Regions from separate parts of the Streptomyces sp. NPDC057702 genome, predicted to be linked through region 2. Evidence: riboswitches for the same ligand, from Rfam matches in the RefSeq annotation. Region 2 holds a riboswitch; each other region holds the start of a gene.
The links. A riboswitch is a leader RNA that binds a small molecule or an ion and turns the genes downstream of it on or off. The one in region 2 is predicted to bind cyclic di-AMP.

Region 1 (5,563 bases), on a different contig from region 2:
GGACGGCCTGGCCCTGTACGGCGAGCGCGACTTCGCCGAGTTGCCGCTGCCCGACCAGATCCACCCCGACGACGCCGCCCAGCGCCGCATCGGCGAACGCTTCGCCCACCTCGCCTTCGGCCCCGGCGGCCCGTTCGCCGCCACCGCCACCGCCACCGCCGCCGACCCCGCCACGCCGCACGGGAGCTGAGCCCCCGCGCCCCGTGTCGCCCTAACCGTTCGCCGCCCGGGGCGTACCGGGGCGTCTCGGGGCGTACCGAGGCACCCGCCGCGCCGCGCCGCGTGGCCCGACCGGTCGCGGGAGGCTCGCCAGCGCCCGGTGGCCGGGCGGTACGTCCCCGCCGCCCGATATCAGAGCGGCACCGTGGGTTGCGCGGTGGAGCGTCTATTTCACGTCAGACTTGGGAGCCCGGGCAGGCGACCCGGGGGTGCGGATTTGCGGGTGAGTACGGGCAAATCTCCGGGCGCACGGGGAGCGCAAAGAGCAGCGAGAGCATGCGCCGGCGCATGCGACGCCCGTGGTGGAGCATGACGGGCCGGTCGTGGGGCCGGGGGCGTGGCATGGCGCGTGGGTGGCGCGGAACCGACGCACGAGCGCATCTCACGAACGGCTTCCGGGAAACCCACCGCGCTTGCCGTATTCACTTCGCTACCGTAAGTGGCGAGGGAGTCGCTGGGGGGCGCGGCGTGGCAATGTTCGGGAGGAGAGGGACGTGGGGCACGCACAACCAGGCGGAGAACCTTCCGCCGCGCACCTCGACGGGCTGCTGACCCGGGCTCAAAACGGCTTCGAGATCGACGACGCGCTGGCCGCCAGGTTGCGCGGCGCGCTGATGCACCAGTCCGAGCTGCGCTCCTGCCGCCAGTGCAACGGGCGCTCGGCCCCCGTGGGGTGCAACACCTACCGCCACGTCTTCCTGCTCCCCGACGGCAGCAGCGAGTTGCTGTGGGAGCTGGAGCACAACACCTCGCCGGACACGAAGGCGTGCCCGGCCCCCACGACCGGCGAGCCGCGAGCGGACGCCGAGGCGCGCGGGGAGCGGCGCGTCTCCGCCGGTCAGCCCGGTGCGCGGGGCGAGGCGCCGACCGAGGCCGGCGAGGAGCCGGCCGGCACCTCCCAGGTGTGCTACGAGCTGTACGCAGACGAGCGCTCACTGACGGTCGCCGAGCGGCGGGTGCACGAGCGCATCGGGGGCGCACTGTGGGACGAGCTGGACAGCGCCCCCTTCTGGTTGCCGGAGCAACTACGTACGACGGTGGGGTCGTTCGGGCCGCAGCGAACGTACGCGATCGACGACTCCGCCGACCACGCGCGACGGGTGCTGCGCAGGGCGGAGAACCCGGACCGTCCCGGCGAGGACGTACGCGCCCTGCTGGCCACGGCGTTCGCGCACGACATCGCGCTGGCGACCAAGCCCCGGCTGCGCACGGCCGGCCCGGACACGACCTGGTGCCGGTTCTACGAGCACGCGTTCCTGCTGGTGGGTGGTGGCGAGCTGGTGTTGTGGGAGCTGGAGCACAACCTGACGCCGGACGGCCGGCTGGTGTGTGAGGTGTACCTGGACGAGGCCGCCGCCGAGGGCGCGGCGGACCGGCACGCCCGCGCCCTGGGCGTCGAGCTCTGACCCGGTGCGTACGCCGCGCCCCGGCGTGGCGTACGCCCGCTTGGCCGCCTCCGGGTCGCCCGCCCGCCGCGTGGGCCGGACGCTGGGACGGACGCATCCGGCGGGGCGCTGTGCCGGGTGCGGGCCAGTCGAGAGCGGGAGCGACGCGTGGGGAGTGCTGGGTGGGCCGGTGCGGGCGCGGAGTCGCCACGGGCCGCGCGGGCTCGTCGGATCGCCCGCTGGCTGCCCGCGTTCCTGCTGGTCGGCGGCGTCATCTTCGACGTGCTCATGCCGACGCACTACACGGCCTCGCCGTTCCTGTCGGCCGCGCCGCTGGTCGCCGCCCCGCTGTTCTCGCTGGGCGCGACGTCGGCGGTGGCCGCGACGGCCGCCGTCAGCTCGGTGCTGCTGGCGGTCTTCCACAGCGGCGGCGACCACGCCCTGTCGGTGACCGAGGTCGTCACCGTGTGCACCGTCGCGCTGCTGGCGCTGGCGATCAACCTGGTGGTGCGACGCAACTTCCGCCAACTGGCGACCGTACGCGTCGTCGCCGAGGCCGCGCAGCGCGCCGTGCTGCCCGCGCCCCCGGCCCGTATCGGGCCCCTGAAGGTCGCCGCCCGCTACGTCGCCGCGCAGACCGACGCCCGTATCGGCGGTGACCTGTTCGCGGTGCAGGAGACACCGCACGGCGTGCGGGCGATCATCGGCGACGTACGGGGCAAGGGGCTGGAGGCCGTGGAGGCCGTCGCCGTCGTCATCGGGGCCTTCCGGGAGGCCGCCGAGCAGGAGCCGTCCCTGGAGGGGCTGGCCGACCGGCTGGAGCGGGCGCTGGACCGGGAGGGCGACCGGCGGGTGGGGCTCGACCAGTTCGAGGGGTTCACCACGGCCGTGCTGGTCGAGATCGGGGAGGACGGCGGCGCGCTGCGGCTCGTCAACCGGGGCCACCCGCCGCCCCTGTTGCTGCTGCCCACCGGTCACGTGCGTGAGCTCAGCCCGGACGCCGACGCGCTGCCGCTGGGCATGCGGGACCTGGCCGCCTGGCGGGACACCGTGCAGGAGCTGCCCTTCCCGGCCGGGGCGACGCTGCTGCTGCTCACGGACGGGGTGACCGAGGCGCGCGATGCCAGCGGGCGGTTCTACGAGCCGACGCGGCGCCTGAGCGGCCGGCGCTTCGTGGGCCCGGACGCGCTCCTGGACACGCTGATCGCCGACGTGGGCCGGCACGCCGGTGGGCAGCGGGCCGACGACATGGCGCTGCTGGCGCTGCGGCGGCCGGGACCGCCGGGTCTGGCGGTCGCCCGACGGGCCCGTCGGAGCCCCGACGACTGCGCTGGGTAGCCGATCTTGACCCCTGTGCTGAGGTGGTACCGGCGTGCCGTCGAAGCGGAGCGGGTATTCCCCGGAACAGCTTGGAATCACACCCCGGCCTCTATTAACGTTCGATAACGCAGCGCGGCCGTCACAGCCGCCGCCAGAGGCGGCACCGTGCGCCGTCGCCGAATCCCGTAGGTGCGTCATCGCAGCTCACAGCGGTGCCGTGGCGAGGGAACCGGGGAACCAACCCTTGGGGTGAATCGGGTCGTCCGCGACTCGTAGGAGACCTTCCTGCTCCGAACCCGTCAGCTAACCCGGTAGGCGAGAAGGAAGGAAAGGAGCACGCCTCCGTGGCGTCCAACAGGTCTGCCCTCGACCAGGCTTCCCCCGCGTACGACGACGTCGAGGACCCCGCCGGGCCTCCCTGGGCACCGCCCGGGAGCGAGGCGGGGGACGGCCCCTGGGAGGAGTGGAACCCCACCGCCGAATCCGTCGCCCCCGTCCGTGGCCGGCACCGCGTGGTCAAACAGCGCGGCGGATCGATGGCCCGCAGCGGCGCCGTGCTCGGCGTGGGCGTCATCGCGGCGGTCGGCGCCGGCGGCATGGCCAGCGCCAAGGACCGCCCCCAGCCCCCCATATCGATGCCCGACCTCGGCCCCATCGCCGACCAGGTCAAGGCCGCCCTGCCCGACGCCGACGAACTCCCCGGCGTCGGGCCGCTCGTTTCCGACGGCGGCTCCGACACCGACCAGCGCCAGGCCGCCGAACGGCAGGCCGCGGCCCACGCGCCGTTCAGCCAGGCCGGACTGACGGCCGAGGAGTCCGCGCACGGCACGGCCAACGCGGGCGAGGCGCTGCGGGCCCGCATCCTGCAGCAGGCCGACACCCAGCACAGCGCGGCCGACGCCGCCGAGCGTGAGGCCGCCGAACGGGCCGCGGCACGCGAGGCGGCGGCCGAGGCGTCCCGCAAGAAGGCCGCCGAGGTGGAGAGGGAGCGGGCCGCCGAGGCGGCGGCCAAGCGCGAGGCGGCCGAGGCCGAGGCCCGACGCGCGGCGGCGGCCCAGCGGAAGGCGGAGGCCGAGCGCCGCGCGAAGCTCGCCGCCAGCTACGCCCTGCCCGTCGGCTCGTACACGCTGACGTCCACCTTCGGGCAGGCCGGCGACATGTGGTCGGCCAACCACACCGGGCTGGACTTCGCCGCCCCCACCGGCACGCCGGTGGGGGCGGTGCACGGCGGGACCATCACGCAGGCCGGCTGGGCCGGTTCGTACGGCTACCGGATCGTCCTCACACTCGATGACGGCACCGAGATCTGGTACTGCCATCTGTCGTCCATGACGCGGACCACCGGCACGGTCGGCACGGGCAAGGTCATCGGCCGGGTGGGCGCGACCGGCAACGTGACCGGCCCGCACCTGCACCTGGAGGTGCGCCCCAGCGGTGGCGCGCCGATCGACCCGATGGCCTGGCTCCAGAACCACGGCCTCCAGCCCTAGCCGACGGCACGACCCGGCCCCCGCGCGCGGGGGCCGGGCTCCGCGCGCGGGCCCGGCGCGGCCCGGTCGCCCGCCGGGCCACGGGCCCGGGGGGAATAGCCCTCAGGACCGGCCCGTTGCGCGTGAACATGGCTGATCAACAACAGAGCACGCGCACGCGCCGGATCGGCGACATCGAGGTGTCCCCCCTCGCGCTGGGCGGCAACGTCTTCGGCTGGGGCGCCGACCGGGCCCAGTCCTTCGCCATCCTGGACGCCTACACGGGGGCGGGCGGCAACTTCGTCGACACCGCCGACGTGTACGCGGCCTGGGTGCCGGGAAACTCGGGCGGCGAGTCGGAGACCATCATCGGCGACTGGCTCGCGGCCCGTGGCCGGCGGGACGACGTCGTCATCGCGACCAAGGTGGGCAACGGCGTACCGGAGCGCCCGGGGTTGCGCGCCGAGGTCATCACGGCCGGTGTCGAGGCGTCGTTGCGGCGGCTGCGTACGGATTACATCGACCTGTACTACACGCACTACGACGACGAGTCCCTGCCCGTCGAGGACTTCCTGACCACGCTGGACGGCCTCGTCCGGCAGGGCAAGGTGCGCCAGATCGCGGCCTCCAACATCAGCGCCGCCCGGCTCGCCGAGGCCCTCGACGCCTCCGAGCGCGAGGGCCTGGCCCGCTACGTCGCCCTCCAGCCGCACTACAACCTGGTCTCCCGGGACACCTACGAGGGCGAGTTGGCCCAGGTCGCGGCCCAGCGGGGCGTGGCGACGGTGCCGTACTACGCGCTGGCGGCCGGGTTCCTCACGGGCAAGCACCGGCCCGGCGGCGCGGGGGCGGACACCCTGCGCGGGGAGCGGGTCAGGCAGTACCTGGAGAGCGAGCGCGGGCCACGGGTCCTCGCCGCGCTGGACGAGGTGGCCGCGGCGCACGGCGGCGTCGAGATCGCGACGGTGGCGCTGGCCTGGCTGGCCGCCCAGCCGACCGTCGTGGCGCCGATCGCCAGCGCCCGCACGGTCGAGCAGCTTCCGCCCCTGCTGGCCGTCGCCGACCTCGAACTGACCCCCGCCCAGTTGGCGGCGCTGGACGCGGCCTCGGCCTGAGCCCGCCGAGGGGCCCGGGGCAGGGCGGGGGCCGTGGCGGGGCGGCGGCGGGCGC
Region 2 (5,563 bases):
TCAGCGGCCGGTCAGCCCAGCGAGCCGAGCAGGGCGGCGAGCAGGTCCGGCGCGCCCTGCGGCAGGTCAGCCACCGCGTTCAGGACGAACGCGTGCTCACCCGCGCGCAGCGGCGACTTGCCGAACGTCTTCTTCAGCAGCTTCTCGCCGTCGGCGGTCAGCGCGGTCCGTACGTCGACGGCCTTGATCTGCTTCGGCGTGGTCTGGGCGTTCTCCCGCTTGATGGAGTACGTCAGGAAGTCGACCTGCCGCGCCTTGGCCCGGTTGACCGAGGCCGACACCTGCGTGTGCGGGGTCTTGTTGACATAGTTGTGGATCTTGGTGAGGTCCAGGCGGTCGTCCCGGTCGCGGAAGGTCACCCCGCCCTTGAGCTTCGCGTAGTCCCGGGTGCCCTCGGTCAGCGGGAACGACACACACTGGTGCTGCTTGCCGGTGAGCTTGGCGCCCCCCGTCGCGGCCAACCGGATCTTCGCCTCGGCGAGCCGCTTCGCGGCCGGCTTGGTCAGGCAGAACTCGGCCTTGCCGTTCTGGATCGGCGTGGTCGTCTCGCGGGCCTGGGCCGGCGTCACCGCACACGCCAGCGCCGCCGCAACGACGGCCGCACCCGTCATTCCTCGCATCATGACTCGTCCTCGTTGCATCAGGCCGACCGTGATTCGGTCGGCACGTCGAGGACAACGCCGAGTGCCTCCTGAGGGTGACGTCCGCCCCGGGAACATCACCCGGCCTGGTGAGCGTGGCGCAAAGCCGGGACATCCGAAGGCCCCTGCCTCATCCTGGCCCGCGAACGGGCGGGTGACGGCGCGCGCCGCCACCCGCCCGACGACCACGGCCCGGCCGTGGGACGGCTCAGCGCACGCGGCCGTACCAGACCTTGTTGGTCCAGATCTTCTCCAGCCGCACCGACTTGCCCGGCTTGGGCGCGTGCCAGATCTTGTTCCGCCCGGCGTAGATGCCCACGTGGTAGACGTTCCGGCCGGAGTGGAAGAAGACCAGATCGCCCGCCTTGCGGGACTTCGCGGACAGGTGGCGGGTCTTGTTGTACTGGGCGGCGGCCGTGCGCGGCAGCTTCTTGCCCGCCTTCTTGAACGAGTAGAGCGTGAGCCCCGAGCAGTCGAACCGGTGCGGGCCGACCGCCCCGTACTTGTAGGGCGCGCCCTTCTTGCCGGCCGCGACCTTGAGCGCCTTGCCGGAGGTCGTGGCCGCCTGTGCGTCGGTCGACATGGCCGGTACGAGCGAGGAGCCCGCCAACACCGTCGCGGTCAGAGCGGACGCGGTGCCGATACGGGTGGCGAGCGCGGGTATACGTGGCTGCGCGGACATACGAAAGCCCTTCGACATCCGCCTGCGAAAGATGACCTGTCGGGTTCGGGCTGACGAAGTTGCCCGGCCATCTACGTGGCTTCACCCCAAGGGCCACCGAATTCGTGGCCCGTCGTACCTGGGTCTCCCGTTCCTGCCGATCCGTGGTCTTCTCCCTGGGTCCGCGCGGCGGCAGGACTCGGCGTCCGCCCGGACCGCCCCGCCGTGGTGACGGGGGCTTGGTGCTGTCGGATAGGGATACTGCGTCATTCACGGCCCGAAATCGCAGCCGAAAGGGCCGTATGTGAAGTTCTTCACCTTCGTCGGTGACGCAGAACCGCGCCGCCACAGGTACCCCATACGAGTCGCGCACACTCGCCCTGACCTGCGGAAACAGCAAACCGGACGGGGAGGTTCCACGGCGCGGCGCGGCTGTGGGCCATGCAGCCGCCGAACGCGCCCGGTCCGGAGTGTGGGCGGTGACGAGACGTCACGCCGCGCCCAGCGCGGGCCGTCGGCGAGCCCGGCACCCCGCGACGGCACCCCCGTGGCGCGGGCCGACAGCGCGCGGCCCCCGCCCCGCCGGGGCGACACGGCGCCGCCCAGGGCCGCGCGCGCCGCCTTGGGGTGTGAACGCGGCTCAGTCGGCCGTCTCGCGCGGGCCGTCGGCCGGGCCGTCGAACGAGCTCGTACCGACGAAGGCCCGGAACTCCTCACCCGGCACCAGCCGACGGGAGCGCACCCGCGTGAAGCCCGCGTCCCGCATCTGGTCCAGCAGCTCGGTCGGGCGCGGCAGTGTGCCGGTGAAGTCGGCGTAGGCGCACCACAGGTTCAGCATCTCGATACCGGGCCCGCCGCCCTGGCAGCTCGTCGTCAGCAGCAGCCGGCCCCCGGGCATCAGGAAGGAGCGCGCCCGCTCCAGCACCTTGGTCCGCTCGCCCTCGGGGAAGTAGTAGATGTTGTTGTGCAGGGTGACCAGGTCGAACTTCTGCTCCGTGGCGTAGGTCCGCACGTCGCTGCGCACCACCTCCACCCGATCGGCCAGCCCCCACTTGTCCAGGTTCCCCCGGGCCTGGGCCACCACCTCGTCCTGGAGGTCGATGGCCACCGCCGTCAGCCGGGGGTTGAGCGAGGCGGCGTGCCGCACGTAGGTGCCGCTGCCGCACCCCACCTCAAGCAGGCGCACCGGCGCCGCCCGGTCCACGTGCTGCTCCACCACCGCCTGCACGGCGGGTTCGAGCACACGCGAGGAACGGGCGATCAGCGCGCCGTCCTGGTCGGTGATCGCCACCCGCCGCCCCTCGCGCAACATCGCCGGGGCGTCCAGCAGCAGCGGGGCGTGGAAGCGCATGAGCTGTTCGAGCAGCGCCACGTACGCGTCCGCCTCCGCCTTGGCCAACGCCCTGGCCAGCCGACCACGCAGCCGGTAGCGCCCCCCGCGCTGGCCGAGCTCTCCCAGCCGTACGCCCATCTCCAGCCAGGCGCCCAGCAGGTGCTCCTCTCCGTGCATGCCGAGCTCGTCGGCGAGTGCGGGCGCGTCGAGCGGCTGCCGCGCCAGGTGGCGCAGCACCCCGCTGCCGGCGGCGGCGGCCAGGAACGAGGCGCGGTAGGCGGGCGCCATCAGGTCCTTGGGCAGCCGCATGGCCAGCGAGAAGTGACTGCTGCGCACCAGCTTGGCGAACGTGCGGATCTTCACGGGGAGTTCCTCATCTGTGCTGGGGGTGGCGATGGCGTACGCGCGGGCGACGGTCGGGCCGACGCGCGCCCCGCCGGCACCGCAGCCCGCGACCCGGCGGCCGGCGACGCGGTGGCGGGTGGCGCGCACCACGGACGGCTGTCACACCAGGAGGGTTGACGGCACACGTGCGCTGGGGAACTGACTGCCCAACGCCCCGCGGGCCCATACGTCGCGCGTCGATCACGCGCAGGGGACAGGTGTATCAGGAGATTGACCGATCGCACCGGGCCCAGCGCGCCCGCCCTTTCACTCCAGCACGCCCCGGCGCACCGTATTCCGAGGCGATTGGCCAGGCCGAGTCGCCGGTACGACGTCGCGCGGCCGAGACCCCGGTCCACTCGTACGGGTGACATATAGTCCGGTTGCCGCCGAGTGGGCCACCCGGGTCTCCGCCCAGTCGGCCCAAGGAGTTCGGCGCCGTCCGCTCAAGTGCCCCCCGAACGCCTGTAGGTGAGATCACCCCTCCGTTTCAGCGCGCTTCAAGGTTGACCTAAGGCCGCTGCTGAACGGTGGTGCCGCCAGTGCATCGTTTAACCAACCGGCACGCCGCTGGGGGAGATATGACCACCGCACCACAAACGGAAGCCGCCTTGGGCGTGGACCTCGAACTCGATGTCATGAGCGCCTCGGACCAGGAAATGGTCGCGCTCAAGGAGAAGGTCTACGAGCACAAGATCGTGGTCTTGAAGCAGCAGAGCCTCTCGCCCGCGGAATTCGTCGCCTTCGGTCGACGACTGGGCGAAGTGGAAACCTACTACCAGCCGATGTACCACCACCCGGAGCACAAGGAGATCTTCGTCTCCTCCAACGTGAGGGAGTCAGGTCAGCAAATCGGCGTGCCCCAGACAGGGAAGTTCTGGCACCACGACTACTCGTTCATGGCCCGGCCTTTCGGGCTCACGCTCATCTACCCGCAGGTGGTGCCCCGGGAAAACCGCGGCACCTACTTCATCGACATGGGCAGGGCGTACCAGAAGCTCTCCCGCGAGATGAAGAACGCCATCGAGGGAACGTACAGCCGCAACAGCGTCCGGCGGTACTTCAAGATCCGCCCCGACGACGTCTACCGACCGATCACCGACGTGCTCGCCGAGATCGAGGACCACACCCCGGCGGTCACCCACCCCACCGTCTTCCCGCACCCGGTCACCGGCGAGCCGCTGCTCTACATCAGCGAGGCGTTCACCTTCGAACTCCAGCAGGCCGATGGCACGCCGCTGCCCGACAGCCTGTTGCGGGAGCTGCTGAGCGCCGTCGGTCAGGCCGACCCCACCTTCCAGCACGAGAACATCCACCTCCAGACCTTCGACAAGGGCGACCTCCTCGTCTGGGACAACCGCAGCCTCGTGCACTGCGCCCGGCACACCGTCAAGCCCGAGCCCACCGTCTCGCACCGGGTCACCGTCCACGACGCGTACGAGTTCTACGCCGGCATCGGCGCCCAGCAGCCGGCCGACGGCCGCTGAGGGGACCCCGTGGAACTCATCACACCCGCCTCGTCGCGGTCCGTCCGGTACGGCTGCGACGAGCCGCTCCTGCGCCAGGTCCTCACCCCGTACAAGCCACACTGCCGCTACCTCACCAGCGCCACCGTCACCCGCCAGGGTGAACCCCGCGACGGCGGGCGGGTCAGCGCGCGTGGGGAGTTCACCATTCCCGAGTCGTGCTACATCGACGACACCGGACATTTCAACTCGGTCGAATTCAACCTGTGTTTCAACCAGCTCGTCTACTACCTGCTGGCGAAGTCCGTCAAAGAGCACACCATGTGGCCGTTCAGCACCTGGACGCTCGAGGAGTTCTGGGAGCGGCAGCTCCCCGACATCCTTATCGTCGACTTTCGCAGCACCTTTCGCCGCGCCATGCGCGGGCGCGGGTTCTGGGGCGAAATCGATGTCGTCGGCATTGACGAACGCGATGGCGAGGACGGTTCGATCGCCCTCGTCAGCACGCTGTGTCGCTACGGCGAACAGGACATGCCCGCCTGTCACGGCGGTGTGCGGCTCGCCGTACGAACGACGAGAAACCGGGCCGCGTAAATGCGTCGCGTCAACACCTGGCACGGACTGTGCGAAAAGAAGAGCAGGAGCCATGTCACCTCACGTCACTGAATCACAGGACCGCACCGCGAACGCCACCCCCACCGCACCCGGAGTCGTGCCCGAACCCATCGCCATCGTCGGTATGGGACTGCGCATTCCCGGCGGCAGCAACGCGCCCGACGAGTTCGCCGAGTTCCTGCGCACCGGCCAGTCCGGACTGCGCGAACTGCCCACCGACCGCTGGGACCCCGAAGGACTCACCTCCGACGACCCGGAGGCCAAGGGCGTCATCCGGTGCGAGCGTGGCGGATTCCTGGACCGCATCGACCAGTTCGACGCGAAGTTCTACAACATCTCGCCCAAGGAAGCCGACTACATCGACCCCCAGCAGCGGCTCAGCCTGGAAACCGCCTGGGAGGCGCTGGAGGACGCCGGCATCGACCCCGGTCCACTGCGCCACGGCCGGGGCGGGGTGTACGTC
Region 3 (5,563 bases), on a different contig from region 2:
TCGATCCGCTCCCGCGCCACGGGCCCGTGCCTGGGCCTCGCGCCATCGGCCTGCTCTTACGCCTCCGGCCCGCGCGCGCTCGGCCGACCCGCCCCGCCCCCGCTCCCGCCTGCCCGGCGGGCGTGGGGGCGACCTGACCGACCCGCCCTCGCTTGCCCGCTTACCCGGATCGCCCTGCCCCCGACCCGTCTGCCCGACGGGTCGCCGTCTCGCCGTCAGCGTGTGCCCGCCCGACGCCCCGCGCCACCGACCCGCACGCGATCGATCCGCCCCCGCGCCACGGGCCCGCGTCCGCCCGGGCCTTGCACCATCGCCCTGCCCCCACACCTCTGATCCGCGCGCGATCGCCCTGCCCCCCGCGCGCCATCGACCCGCCCCCCCTGCCCGGCAGCCGGCCACCGCATCCCCGCCCGCCCCCGCTTGCCTGGCGGCCCGCGTCCGCCAGGTGCCCCGTGCCATCAACCCGCTCCACCTGCCCGACAGCCGGCGGCCGGTGGCCGACCACCCCACCTCCGCCCACCACCGCTCGCCTGACGGCCCGCGTCCGCCCGGCGCCCGCGCGCCATCGACTCGCCCCCCTCCCCGGCAGCCGGCCACCGCATCCCCGCCCGCCCCCGCTCGCCTGGCGACCCGCGCCGACCCGGCCCCTCGCGCCATCGCCCGCACCCGCGCCCCGCCCCACCTCCGCCCGCCGGCCCGCACAGCCCCCCACGCCCGCCGGCCCGCACCGCCACCCCGCGCCCGGCGCCCCACCCCACCCCACCCCGCGCCCGGCGCCCCGCACCTCGCGGCACCCGCACCACCCGCCGCTCCCCACCCGCCAAGCGCCAAACGCCAAACGCCAAGCGCCAAGCGCCAAGCGCCAGCTACGTAAGACACGTACGGCGACGGACGGAGCCACCCCCCTCGCACCCGGGTGGCCGAATAGGTCCGCGGGCGCCCCGCGCGCCGGCCGTTCGGCGTGCCGCGCAGCGCGACGCCGCCCGCTCCCGCCGGCGCCATGTGGCCGCGCGCCCGTCCCTGACCTCCCGCGCCCCCTCGTCGCGGCCCGCGCGCCGGGTGTTCCGCCGGCCGCGCGCGAGCGCGTCAGCGCACTGTGCTAGGGCGCGGCTAAACCGTCGCGCGCACCCGTGATCTGACGCCACGTCAGCGACGTGATCGCCGCGTGACCTCCACTACATCAGCTTGTGACGGTCCCGGGCCGGCAGTATGTTCGACCGTCAAAATCTGCCGCCACACGAGAGGCCACCGCATGCGATCCGGCAACGGCAAACACCGACGCCCCCGTCAGGCCCCGGCCATCGTCGTCGCAGCGGGGGTGACCGGCGCGGGAATCGCTCTCCCGCTGCTGGGTGCCACCGGTGCCGGCGCCGCCGACACGGCCACCTGGGACCGGGTCGCCGACTGCGAGAGCGGCGGCACCTGGAGCGCCAACGAGGGCAACGGTCGCTACGGCGGTCTGGGGTTGAGCCTGGACGCCTGGCAGCTCTACGGCGGCAAGGACCACGCGGCCCGCCCGGACCTGGCCAGCCGCGCGCAGCAGATAGCCGTCGCCCAGACGATCCTGTCCGAGCGCGGCCCGGCGGCCTGGAACGACTGCGCCCAGTCGGCCGGCCTCACCGAGGACGGCGAGGTTCCCGACGTCAACCCGGGCGACACCACCCAGGACGACCGGGGCACCGACCGGGGCGACTACGGCCACACGCCAAGCCCCAGACCGGACGCGCCCGACGCGAAGCCCACCCCGGACACCAAGCCCAGCCCGGACGCCACCTCGGAGCCGGCCGGCAAGCCGAACTCCGACACCAGGCCGACCCCGGACGCCGAGCGCACCGACCGGCCCACCCCCGACGCGGACGCCCCCGACGACGCGAAGCCCACCGACGACGCCAGCCCGAGCCCGACCCGGGACGAGGACACGCCGGCCGACCGTGACGGAGCCGGCCGCCAGACGCCGGGTCAGACGCCCGACGCGTCCCGGGGCGACCAGGACGACGCGGGGCGGGACGCCGCGGGGCGGGGCGAGGCCGGGCGGGGCGACGCTCAGCGGCCCGGCGACGCGCGGGAGCGCGAGGACGGCGCGGGCACCGGCAAGCACCGGGGCGAGCCGAGCGAGGAGCCCGGGACGCCCGACGGCGCCACCGGCGACCGCGACACGGACCGGGAGCGCCCCGAGGGTCGGCACGCCGACCGTGGCGAGCGCGGGCGCGCCACCGACCGCACGGGCGATGTCGCCCGGAGTGAGCACAAGGTGCGCGACGGTGACACGCTGTGGGCGATCGCCGAGAAGCACGAGACCCCGGGCGGCTGGCCGGCCCTCTACGAGGCCAACGAAAGCGTCATAGGGGACGATCCCGACCTGATCCTGCCCGGCCAGAAGCTGGACCTGGAGGCCACCGCCAAGCGCTGACCGGCCGCCGCATGGGGGGTTTCGTACGCGAACACCCCGCTTTGCGAAAGTGAGACATGGGTCTCTTCGGATCTCCGGCGTGTCTTGCTTGTCCGGCCTTTGTGCGTGCTGTCTGACCTGCGGGGATGTGATTTTCTTGCGGGTAAACCCCACTGACTTTCCAGGGATGTTGGGGTTTGAGCACTCCGGGGATCTGTGATTACGGTCTTCATCGCTCGCCACCGCGAGCGCCACTGGTCGTCACGCCGAATCCTGCCGGCGGCCGGGGGGAACCGACGCGTCAAGCGCCGAAGGCAGGAGCGGGGGAACCACAGGTAAGTGCCGGACGGCCCGTGGAACGAGGGGGCTGCACGGCTTGGGGTGAAGCCGCGGGAAACCGCGGCCGGGCAACTCACAGTCCGAACCCGACAGCTCACCTCGTAGGCGTCGGTGAGGAAACCAACATGCTGATTTCCAAGGGCAAGCACCGTCGTCCGTCCAAGGCCACCCGCATCGCCACGCTCGCCGGTGTCACCGGTGCCGCCGTCGCCGTGCCGCTGATGGGGGCCACCGGCGCCAACGCCGCCACCACCGGCCAGTGGGACCAGGTCGCCCAGTGCGAGTCCACCGGCAACTGGTCGATCAACACCGGCAACGGCTACTACGGCGGCCTGCAGTTCTCCGCCTCCACCTGGGCCGCGTACGGCGGCACCGCCTACGCCTCGACCGCCGACAAGGCGTCCAAGGCCCAGCAGATACAGATCGCCGAGAAGGTCCTGGCCAGCCAGGGCAAGGGCGCCTGGCCGCACTGTGGCGTCAACCTGACCCAGGGCGGCTACACCGCGCCCAAGCAGACCGCGCCCAAGCAGCAGGCCCCCAAGCAGCAGGCCGCGCCCAAGCAGCAGCAGGCCGCCCCGCAGCAGTCCGCGCCGAAGGCCGCCCCGAAGCACGCCGGGCCGCGCGCCACGGACGAGCAGGCCCCGAGCCGCAGCTCCGAGCGGTACGTGCCCAAGCACGCCGCCCCGAAGCAGGCCGCGCCGCAGCAGACCGCCCCCAAGACGATCAAGAAGGGCGACGGCGAGTACAAGGTCGAGGCCGGCGACACCCTCGCCAAGATCGCCGAGGCCGAGAACGTCAAGGGCGGCTGGGCGAAGCTGTACGACCTGAACGACGACATCGTCACCGATGCCGACCTGATCTACCCGGGCCAGCAGCTCCACCTGAGCTGACCCCTCGTCTGAGGCGCTCGGCCGGCCCCGCCCCGAGCCGGCCCGGCGCCGTCCCGCCCGCACGCCGGGCGCGACCGCAGACCGCCCCGTCACGGTGCGCCTTCCCCCGAGCGCACCGCGGCGGGGCTCCGCGTTTCCCGGCCGCCCCACGGCGCACGGCGCGCCCGTGGCGTACGGGAAACGCGACGTAGGGCCGTACGAGCCCGCGGCGGGGCGCGCCGTACGAGGCGCCAGCGCCGCGCGGGCCGCGGGGGACGCCAGCGGCACCCACGCCGGGCGGGGCGCCGGTAGCGGGCCGGCCCGCACGGGGTGCCGGTGCCGCGCGGGAGGCCGCGGCGTCGCGCTCCGTACGGACCCCTGGCGGGATGCCTCGACCCCCGCGCCCGGCCCGGCCTCCGCCCGTCCCGGCGCCGGCCGTACCCGCCCGTACCCGCCGACGCGGCGTGGTCGACCGGCGGTCGGCTGACGGACGGCTGGTGGTCGGCGGACCGTCGTCCGGGGCGCGTAAGCATGCCGCGGGCGCCCCGCGCGAGGACCCCGGCCAGCGCTGCCCGGGGGAGCCGCGCCGCCGATTCGGTTGCGTCATTCGCCCGACGATCTGCGCTTTTGCCCCTCTTGTCGTCTCGTCGGGCGGGCGCGCGGCGAGCCGGGGTGCCGGGGCCGGTTAGGCTCGTGTCGCAGAAGCTCAGACCCACACGAAGGAGACCGCTCGTGCCGTCTATCGACGTCGTCGTAGCTCGCGAGATCCTCGACTCGCGAGGCAACCCCACGGTCGAGGTCGAGGTCGGCCTCGACGACGGCAGCACCGGCCGTGCTGCCGTACCGTCCGGCGCCTCGACCGGCCAGTTCGAGGCCCTGGAGCTGCGGGACGGCGACAAGGCCCGTTACGGCGGCAAGGGTGTGGAGAAGGCCGTGCTCGCCGTCATCGAGCAGATCGGCCCGGAGCTGGTCGGCTACGACGCCACCGAGCAGCGCCTGATCGACCAGGCCATGTTCGACCTGGACGCCACCCCGGACAAGTCCTCGCTCGGCGCCAACGCCATCCTCGGCGTCTCGCTCGCCGTCGCGCACGCCGCCTCCGAGGCGTCCGACCTGCCGCTCTTCCGCTACCTGGGCGGCCCCAACGCGCACCAGCTCCCGGTGCCGATGATGAACATCCTCAACGGCGGCTCGCACGCCGACTCCAACGTGGACATCCAGGAGTTCATGATCGCGCCCATCGGCGCGGAGTCCTTCTCCGAGGCGCTGCGCTGGGGCACCGAGGTCTACCACACGCTCAAGGGCGTCCTGAAGGAGCGCGGCCTGTCCACCGGCCTCGGCGACGAGGGCGGCTTCGCGCCGAACCTGGACTCCAACCGCGAGGCGCTCGACCTCATCGTCGAGGCCATCAAGAAGGCCGGCTACACCCCCGGCCAGGACATCGCGCTCGCGCTCGACGTCGCCGCGTCCGAGTTCTTCAAGGACGGCGCGTACGCCTTCGAGGGCCAGGCCCGCAGCGCCGCCGAGATGACCGCGTACTACGCCGAGCTGGTCTCCGCCTACCCGCTGGTCTCCATCGAGGACCCGCTGAACGAGGAGGACTGGGACGGCTGGAAGACCCTGACCGACGAGCTCGGCGACAAGGTGCAGATCGTGGGTGACGACCTGTTCGTCACCAACCCCGAGCGCCTGGCCCGTGGCATCGACTCCGGCACGGCCAACGCCCTGCTGGTCAAGGTCAACCAGATCGGCTCGCTGACCGAGACGCTGGACGCGGTCGAGCTGGCCCAGCGCAGCGGCTTCAAGTGCATGATGTCCCACCGCTCCGGCGAGACCGAGGACGTCACCATCGCCGACCTGGCCGTGGCCACCAACTGCGGTCAGATCAAGACCGGCGCCCCGGCCCGCTCCGAGCGCGTGGCCAAGTACAACCAGCTCCTGCGCATCGAGGAGATCCTCGACGACG
Region 4 (5,563 bases), on a different contig from region 2:
GCCCGAGCCCCTGCGGTGCAGCCCGGACAGCAGGGCGATGCCGATCGCGCCGGACTGGGTGAACAGGCCCAGGTTCCCGGTCGGCGGCATCTGGGGCGAGAGGGAGGCGTTCATCCGTACCGCGCCGGCGGTGTTGATGATCCCCAGCGCGCCCGGACCGATCAGCCGCATCCCGTACGACCTGACCTGGCGTACCAGCTCCCGCTGGCGCTCCAGACCCTCGGGGCCGCTCTCGGCGTACCCCGAGGAGACCACGACCAGGCCCTGCACGCCCCGCTCGCCGCAGTCGGCGACCACGGCGGGCACCTGCGCGGCCGGCACCGCGACGACGGCCAGGTCCACCGGCTCCTCGATGTCGCGCACCGAGCGGTAGGCGGCGATGCCCTCCCACCCGCCCGCGGTGTCCGGCGGGGCGGCCTCGGGCGGGGGCGCGTCGGCCCGGACCCCGGCCGGCGGGCCGGGCGGGGCGGCCTCGCGGCGGGCCTGGGCCAGGTCGTCGCCGGTCAGCCGCGAGCGGCCGGGCGCGAAGGCGTGGTTGACCGCGTACACCCGCCCTGTGTAGCCGCCGGTCAGCAGGTCGACCAGCACCGCCCGCCCGGCGCCGCCGGGCCCCCGGCTGGCCCCGACGACCGCGACCGAACCGGGTGCGAGCAGCCGCCGCACGGAGCGGGCCTCGGCGCGCTGCTCCCGCGCGCGCATGACGGCCAGCGACCGGGGCGTGGGTTCCAGATCGAACTCCAGCCGGACGACCCCGTCCTCGAAGCTGCGCTGCTGGGTGTACCCCGCGTCCGTGAACACCTTGATCATCTTGGTGTTGGCGGGCAGCACCTCGGCCGCGAAGCGCCGGATGGCGCGCTCCCTGGCGACGGCCGCGATGTGTTCGAGGAGGGCGGAGGCCACACCGCGCCCCTGGTGGGCGTCCTGGACCAGGAAGGCGACCTCGGCGTCCTGGGCCGGCGCGGACGCGGGCAGCCCGCGCGCGTCGATGCGGTCGTAGCGCACCGTGGCGATGAACTCGTCCCCCACCGTCGCCGCCAGGCCGACCCGGTCCACGTAGTCGTGGTGGGTGAAGCGGTGCACGTCGCGGTCGGAGAGCCGGGGGTGGGGGGCGAAGAAGCGGTAGTACTTGGACTCGTCCGAGACCTTCTCGTAGAAGTCGACCAGGCGCCGGGCGTCGTCGGGGGTGATGGGGCGGATCTGGGCGGTGCCGCCGTCACGGAGCACCACGTCCGCTTCCCAGTGGGTCGGGTAGGCGTGCTCGGGCGGCGTTTCCATGGGTCCAGACTAGGTGGGGGCACCGACAACGGTTCGATTCGCGCGCGCCCTTGTGCCGGGGCAGGCTGTGGAAGGGCTCCGCCGGAGCACACCGCACCCCGTGAGAGACTGGTCTAGACAACAGCAACCACCTGAAGGGCAACACCATGGTTGAGCGCCGCGTCACCGTCGGCTGGGCAGAGGGCCTGCACGCTCGCCCCGCGTCGATCTTCGTCCGCGCCGCGACGGCCTCCGGCGTCCCCGTGACGATCGCCAAGTCGGACGGCTCCCCGGTCAACGCCGCCTCGATGCTCGCCGTGCTCGGCCTGGGCGCGCAGGGCGGCGAGGAGATCGTGCTGGCCTCCGAGGCCGACGGCGCCGACGCCGCGCTCGACCGTCTGGCCAAGCTCGTCGCCGAGGGCCTTGAGGAGCTCCCGGAGACGGTCTGACTCGCCGTTCGGTACCTTCCGAAGCCGCGGTGGCCCCCAGGGTCGTCACCGCGGCTTCGTCGTTTCCCGCGCCTCCCATCCGCCCGCACCCCCGGGGCGCGCCCCGCCCGCGTACGTCTCAGGGCCCCCGGCGGGCCGACCGCTCGGCTCGGCCGCCACCGGCCCGCCCCGGAGCGCGCATGCCGAAGGCCCCACCCGGCGGGGGTGGGGCCTTCGAGATGACGCGACGCGCGGGGGCGAGCTCACGGCCGCCCGACCGGTGGCCCCGGGCGTGCCGGGCTCAGCACGGGTGGGTGCGCCCCCGTGCCCTGCCGCCGTCCGCGCGGGGCCGGCTCCGGCTCAGATGTTGACGCCGTGCGAGCGCAGGTAGGCGACGGGGTTGATGTCCGAGCCGTACTCGGGCGACGTGCGGGCCTCGAAGTGCAGGTGCGCGCCGGTGGAGTTGCCCGTGTTGCCGGCCAGGCCGATCTGCTGGCCCGGGGCGACGCTCTGACCCACCGAGACAGAGAGCGAGTCGAGGTGGCCGTACTGGGTGTAGGTGCCGTCGTTCATCTTGATCACGACGTTGTTGCCGTACGCGCCGCCCCAGCCCGCCTCGACGACGGTGCCGGCGCCTACGGCACGCACCGAGGTGCCCAGGCCGGCGTGGAAGTCGATGCCGGTGTGGCTGCCGGAGGACCAGTTGCCGCCCGACGCCTGGTACTGCGTGGAGACGTAGCTGCCCGCGACCGGGGAGACGTAGGCGGCGCCCAGCGTGGTGCGCTCGACGGTGCGGGTGGCCCGCGTGTCGCTGGCCTCGCGGGTCTCGGTCGCACGGGTCTCGGCGGCCTCACGCGCCTCGGCGGCGCGGGCCTCGGCCGCCTTCTTCTCGGCGGCCTTCTTCTTCGCGGCCTCGGCGGCGGCCTTGCGCTTGGCCTCCTCCGCCTTCTTCTTCATCTCGGCGGCGTGCTTGGCGGCCTGCTGGCGCGCCTCCTCCTCGGCCTGCTGTTCGGCCGCGGCCTGCTCGGCGGCGGAGTACTGGGCGTCGGCCTGGGCGCCGATCTTGTCGGCGATGCCGTCGTTGAGGGCCACCGCCTGACGCAGACCGGTGTCCTGGGGTTCCTGCGAGCCGGCGGCGCCGGAGGCGGCCATCGCGGGGGCGGCTATGCCGGCGACGACTCCGGTGGCGGCGAGAGTGGCCATGCCCGCCACGTTCGCGCTGCTCCGGGTAAGACGGCTGGGGCGACGGTGCCGCCCAGTGGCACGAGTGAGCGCCATGAGGAGGCGTACTCCTTTCCTTCCTTCTCGCCTACCGGGTTAGCTGACGGGTTCGGAGCAGGAAGGTCTCCTACGGTCGCCACGCCCCTCGCGAGGATGGCGGCCGATTCACCCCAGGGGACATGGGTCCCCGGCTCCCCTGGCTCGCGCCATGAGGGACTCGGCGATGGCTGCCCGGTGCCACGGGTGTGGCTGATCTGTGACGAGCAACGGGGCTGACGCTAAGCGGGACGTCTTTTGATCGGCAAACAGAACCGGGTGAATGTTGCGCACGCCACACGGCAGACGGGCAGCCTCTCCCGCAAACCAGACATACCGAGAGGCCCTGGCATCCCACGGGACACCAGGGCCTCCTGACTCGCCGTAACCACACGTCGGCGACCGGAGCTCCGCGCTCCGCTCGTGTGGGTCGGGGCGATTCGGGCGCCGCCGCTGGCGAGGCGGCGACGCGAGCCGCCGCACGCGGACCGGCGAACGCTCCGGGACACGCCTCACGGCGGGCTCCGGGCGGCGAGCGCGGGAGACGGGACGGCGCGGGACCGCACCGGGCCCCACGCCGCCTGACGGCGCGCCAGCCCGGTCGGTACGCCTACGGGCTTCCGCGCCCCGCCACGCCTCGTGCTAGCCGGTCACCACCCGCACGTCACCGATGCCCAGCGCCTTGACCGGCTCCGCGATCACCGAGGCGTCGCCGACCAGCACGGTCACCAGACGGTCCGTCGGGAAGGCGGCCACCGCCGCCGCGGTCGCCTCGACGGTGCCGGTCTCGGCGAGCCGTTGGTAGAGGTGGGCCTGGAAGTCGTCCGGGAGGTGCTGCTCCACCTGGTCGGCGAGGGTGCCCGCGACGGAGGCGGCCGTCTCGTACTTCAGCGGGGCGATCCCCACCAGGTTCTGCACGGCCACGTCACGCTCGTCGTCCGTGAGCCCCTCGGCGGCCAGCGTGCGCAGCACCTTCCACGCGTCCTCCAGCGCCGGGCCGGTCACCTCGGTGGCCACCGAACCGCTGATGGCCAGCAGCGAGAGGCCGGTGCCCTCCGGCGTGGAGCGCAGGACCTGCGCGAAGGCCCGCACGCCGTACGTGTAGCCCTTCTCCTCGCGCAGCACGCGGTCCAGCCGGGAGGTGAGGGTGCCACCCAGGCAGTAGGTGCCGAGCGTCTGCGCGGGCCACACCCGGTCGTGCCGGTCGGCGCCGACCCGTCCGATGAGCAGCTGGGTCTGCACGGCACCGGGCCGGTCCACGATGACGACCCGGCCGCTGTCGTCGGCGGTGACGGCGGGCACCGGGCGCGGCGCGGCCGTGTCGCCGCTCCAGGCGCCCAGCGTCTCGGCGAGCGCCTGGTCGAGGTCCACGCCGGTGAGGTCGCCGACGACCACCGCGGTGGCCGTGGCCGGGCGCACGTGGGCGGCGTAGAAGGCGCGCACGGCGGCGGCGTCCACGCCCGTCACCGTCTCCTCGGTGCCCTGGCGGGGCCGGGACATCCGGGAGTCGGCCGGGAAGAGCTCCTTGGACAGCGTCATCGCGGCCCGCCGCGCCGGGTTGGCCAGCTCGTGCGGGATCTCGTCGAGCCGGTTGCGCACCAGCCGCTCCACCTCGCTCTCGGGGAAGGCGGGGGCCCGCAGCGCGTCGGCGAGCAGTCCGAGCGCCTTGGTCAGCCGGGAGGCCGGAACCTCCAGGGAGACCCGCACGCCCGGGTGGTCGGCGTAGGCGTCCAGGGTGGCGCCGCAGCGCTCCAGCTCGGCCGCGAACTCCTCGGCCGAGTGCCGGTCGGTCCCCTCGGACAGGGCCCTGGCCATGATGGTCGCCACGCCTTCGAGCCCCTGCGGCTCGGCCTCCAGCGGCGCGGCGAGGTTGACCTCGACCGCGACGACCTGCTGGCCCGGCCGGTGACAGCGCAGCACGGTCAGGCCGTTGGGGAGCTGGCCGCGCTCGGGTGCGGGGAAGGCCCACGGCTTGGCCTGGCCGGGCTGGGGCTGGGGGTGGAACTGCATGCTGGTCACGGTGGTGTCCGTCGCGTCGGTCTGTGTCGCGGTCGTGGTCGCTGCGTCGCTCACCGGCCCGCCCCTTCGTCGTTGTCCTCGGTCGCCGCGTCGGCGGGGGCCGCCCGCACGACATCGGTCGGCTCGGTGGCCTCCACGGTCTCCTCGCCCTCGCCGGTCTCGGCGGGCTCGGTCGGCTCGTAGACCAGCACCGCGCGGTTGTCGGGACGCAGTCGGGCCGCGGCGACGGCCCGCACCTCGTCGGCGGTGATGTCCAGGACCCGGTCCACCGCGCTCAGCGCGAGCTGCGGGTCACCGAAGAGGACCGCGTACCGGCACAGTTCGTCGGCCCGGCCGCCGACCGTGGCCAGCCGGTCCAGCCACTCGCGCTCGAGCTGCGCCTGGGCCCGCTCCATCTCCTGCGGGCTCGGGCCCTCGGCGGCGAAGCGGGCCAGCTCCTCGTCCACGGCGGACTCGATGGCGGGCACCTCCACGCCGCCCGAGGTCTTGACGTCCAGCCAGCCCAGCGAGGGCGCGCCGGCCAGCCGCAGCAGTCCGAAGCCGGCCGCGACGGCGGTGCGGTCGCGGCGCACCAGCCGGTTGTGCAGGCGGGAGGACTCGCCACC

Region 1: another riboswitch for cyclic di-AMP. It lies ahead of ACFVFR_RS10740 (M23 family metallopeptidase); the one in region 2 lies ahead of ACFVFR_RS20440 (C40 family peptidase).
Region 3: another riboswitch for cyclic di-AMP. It lies ahead of ACFVFR_RS23870 (transglycosylase family protein); the one in region 2 lies ahead of ACFVFR_RS20440 (C40 family peptidase).
Region 4: another riboswitch for cyclic di-AMP. It lies ahead of ACFVFR_RS06180 (M23 family metallopeptidase); the one in region 2 lies ahead of ACFVFR_RS20440 (C40 family peptidase).

What each region holds. Positions count from the first base shown of each region.
Region 1 covers NZ_JBHVJC010000011.1:157,106-162,668, forward strand. Annotated here, with positions in the region: gene ACFVFR_RS10725 (SGNH/GDSL hydrolase family protein) at 1-190, shown strand, start outside; gene ACFVFR_RS10730 (DUF6227 family protein) at 714-1,625, shown strand; gene ACFVFR_RS10735 (PP2C family protein-serine/threonine phosphatase) at 1,773-2,942, shown strand; cyclic di-AMP (ydaO/yuaA leader) riboswitch at 3,089-3,257, shown strand; gene ACFVFR_RS10740 (M23 family metallopeptidase) at 3,269-4,414, shown strand; gene ACFVFR_RS10745 (aldo/keto reductase) at 4,543-5,508, shown strand.
Region 2 covers NZ_JBHVJC010000025.1:110,119-115,681, forward strand. Annotated here, with positions in the region: gene ACFVFR_RS20435 (hypothetical protein) at 12-611, opposite strand; gene ACFVFR_RS20440 (C40 family peptidase) at 850-1,323, opposite strand; cyclic di-AMP (ydaO/yuaA leader) riboswitch at 1,327-1,517, opposite strand; gene ACFVFR_RS20445 (SAM-dependent methyltransferase) at 1,943-2,998, opposite strand; gene ACFVFR_RS20450 (TauD/TfdA dioxygenase family protein) at 3,601-4,506, shown strand; gene ACFVFR_RS20455 (FcoT family thioesterase) at 4,516-5,079, shown strand; gene ACFVFR_RS20460 (SDR family NAD(P)-dependent oxidoreductase) at 5,132-5,563, shown strand, end outside.
Region 3 covers NZ_JBHVJC010000032.1:39,598-45,160, forward strand. Annotated here, with positions in the region: gene ACFVFR_RS23865 (transglycosylase family protein) at 1,253-2,410, shown strand; cyclic di-AMP (ydaO/yuaA leader) riboswitch at 2,686-2,851, shown strand; gene ACFVFR_RS23870 (transglycosylase family protein) at 2,854-3,618, shown strand; gene eno (phosphopyruvate hydratase) at 4,330-5,563, shown strand, end outside.
Region 4 covers NZ_JBHVJC010000006.1:116,447-122,009, reverse strand. Annotated here, with positions in the region: gene ACFVFR_RS06190 (GNAT family N-acetyltransferase) at 1-1,275, opposite strand, end outside; gene ACFVFR_RS06185 (HPr family phosphocarrier protein) at 1,422-1,703, shown strand; gene ACFVFR_RS06180 (M23 family metallopeptidase) at 2,043-2,960, opposite strand; cyclic di-AMP (ydaO/yuaA leader) riboswitch at 2,975-3,136, opposite strand; gene ACFVFR_RS06175 (M16 family metallopeptidase) at 3,582-4,949, opposite strand; gene ACFVFR_RS06170 (M16 family metallopeptidase) at 5,009-5,563, opposite strand, start outside.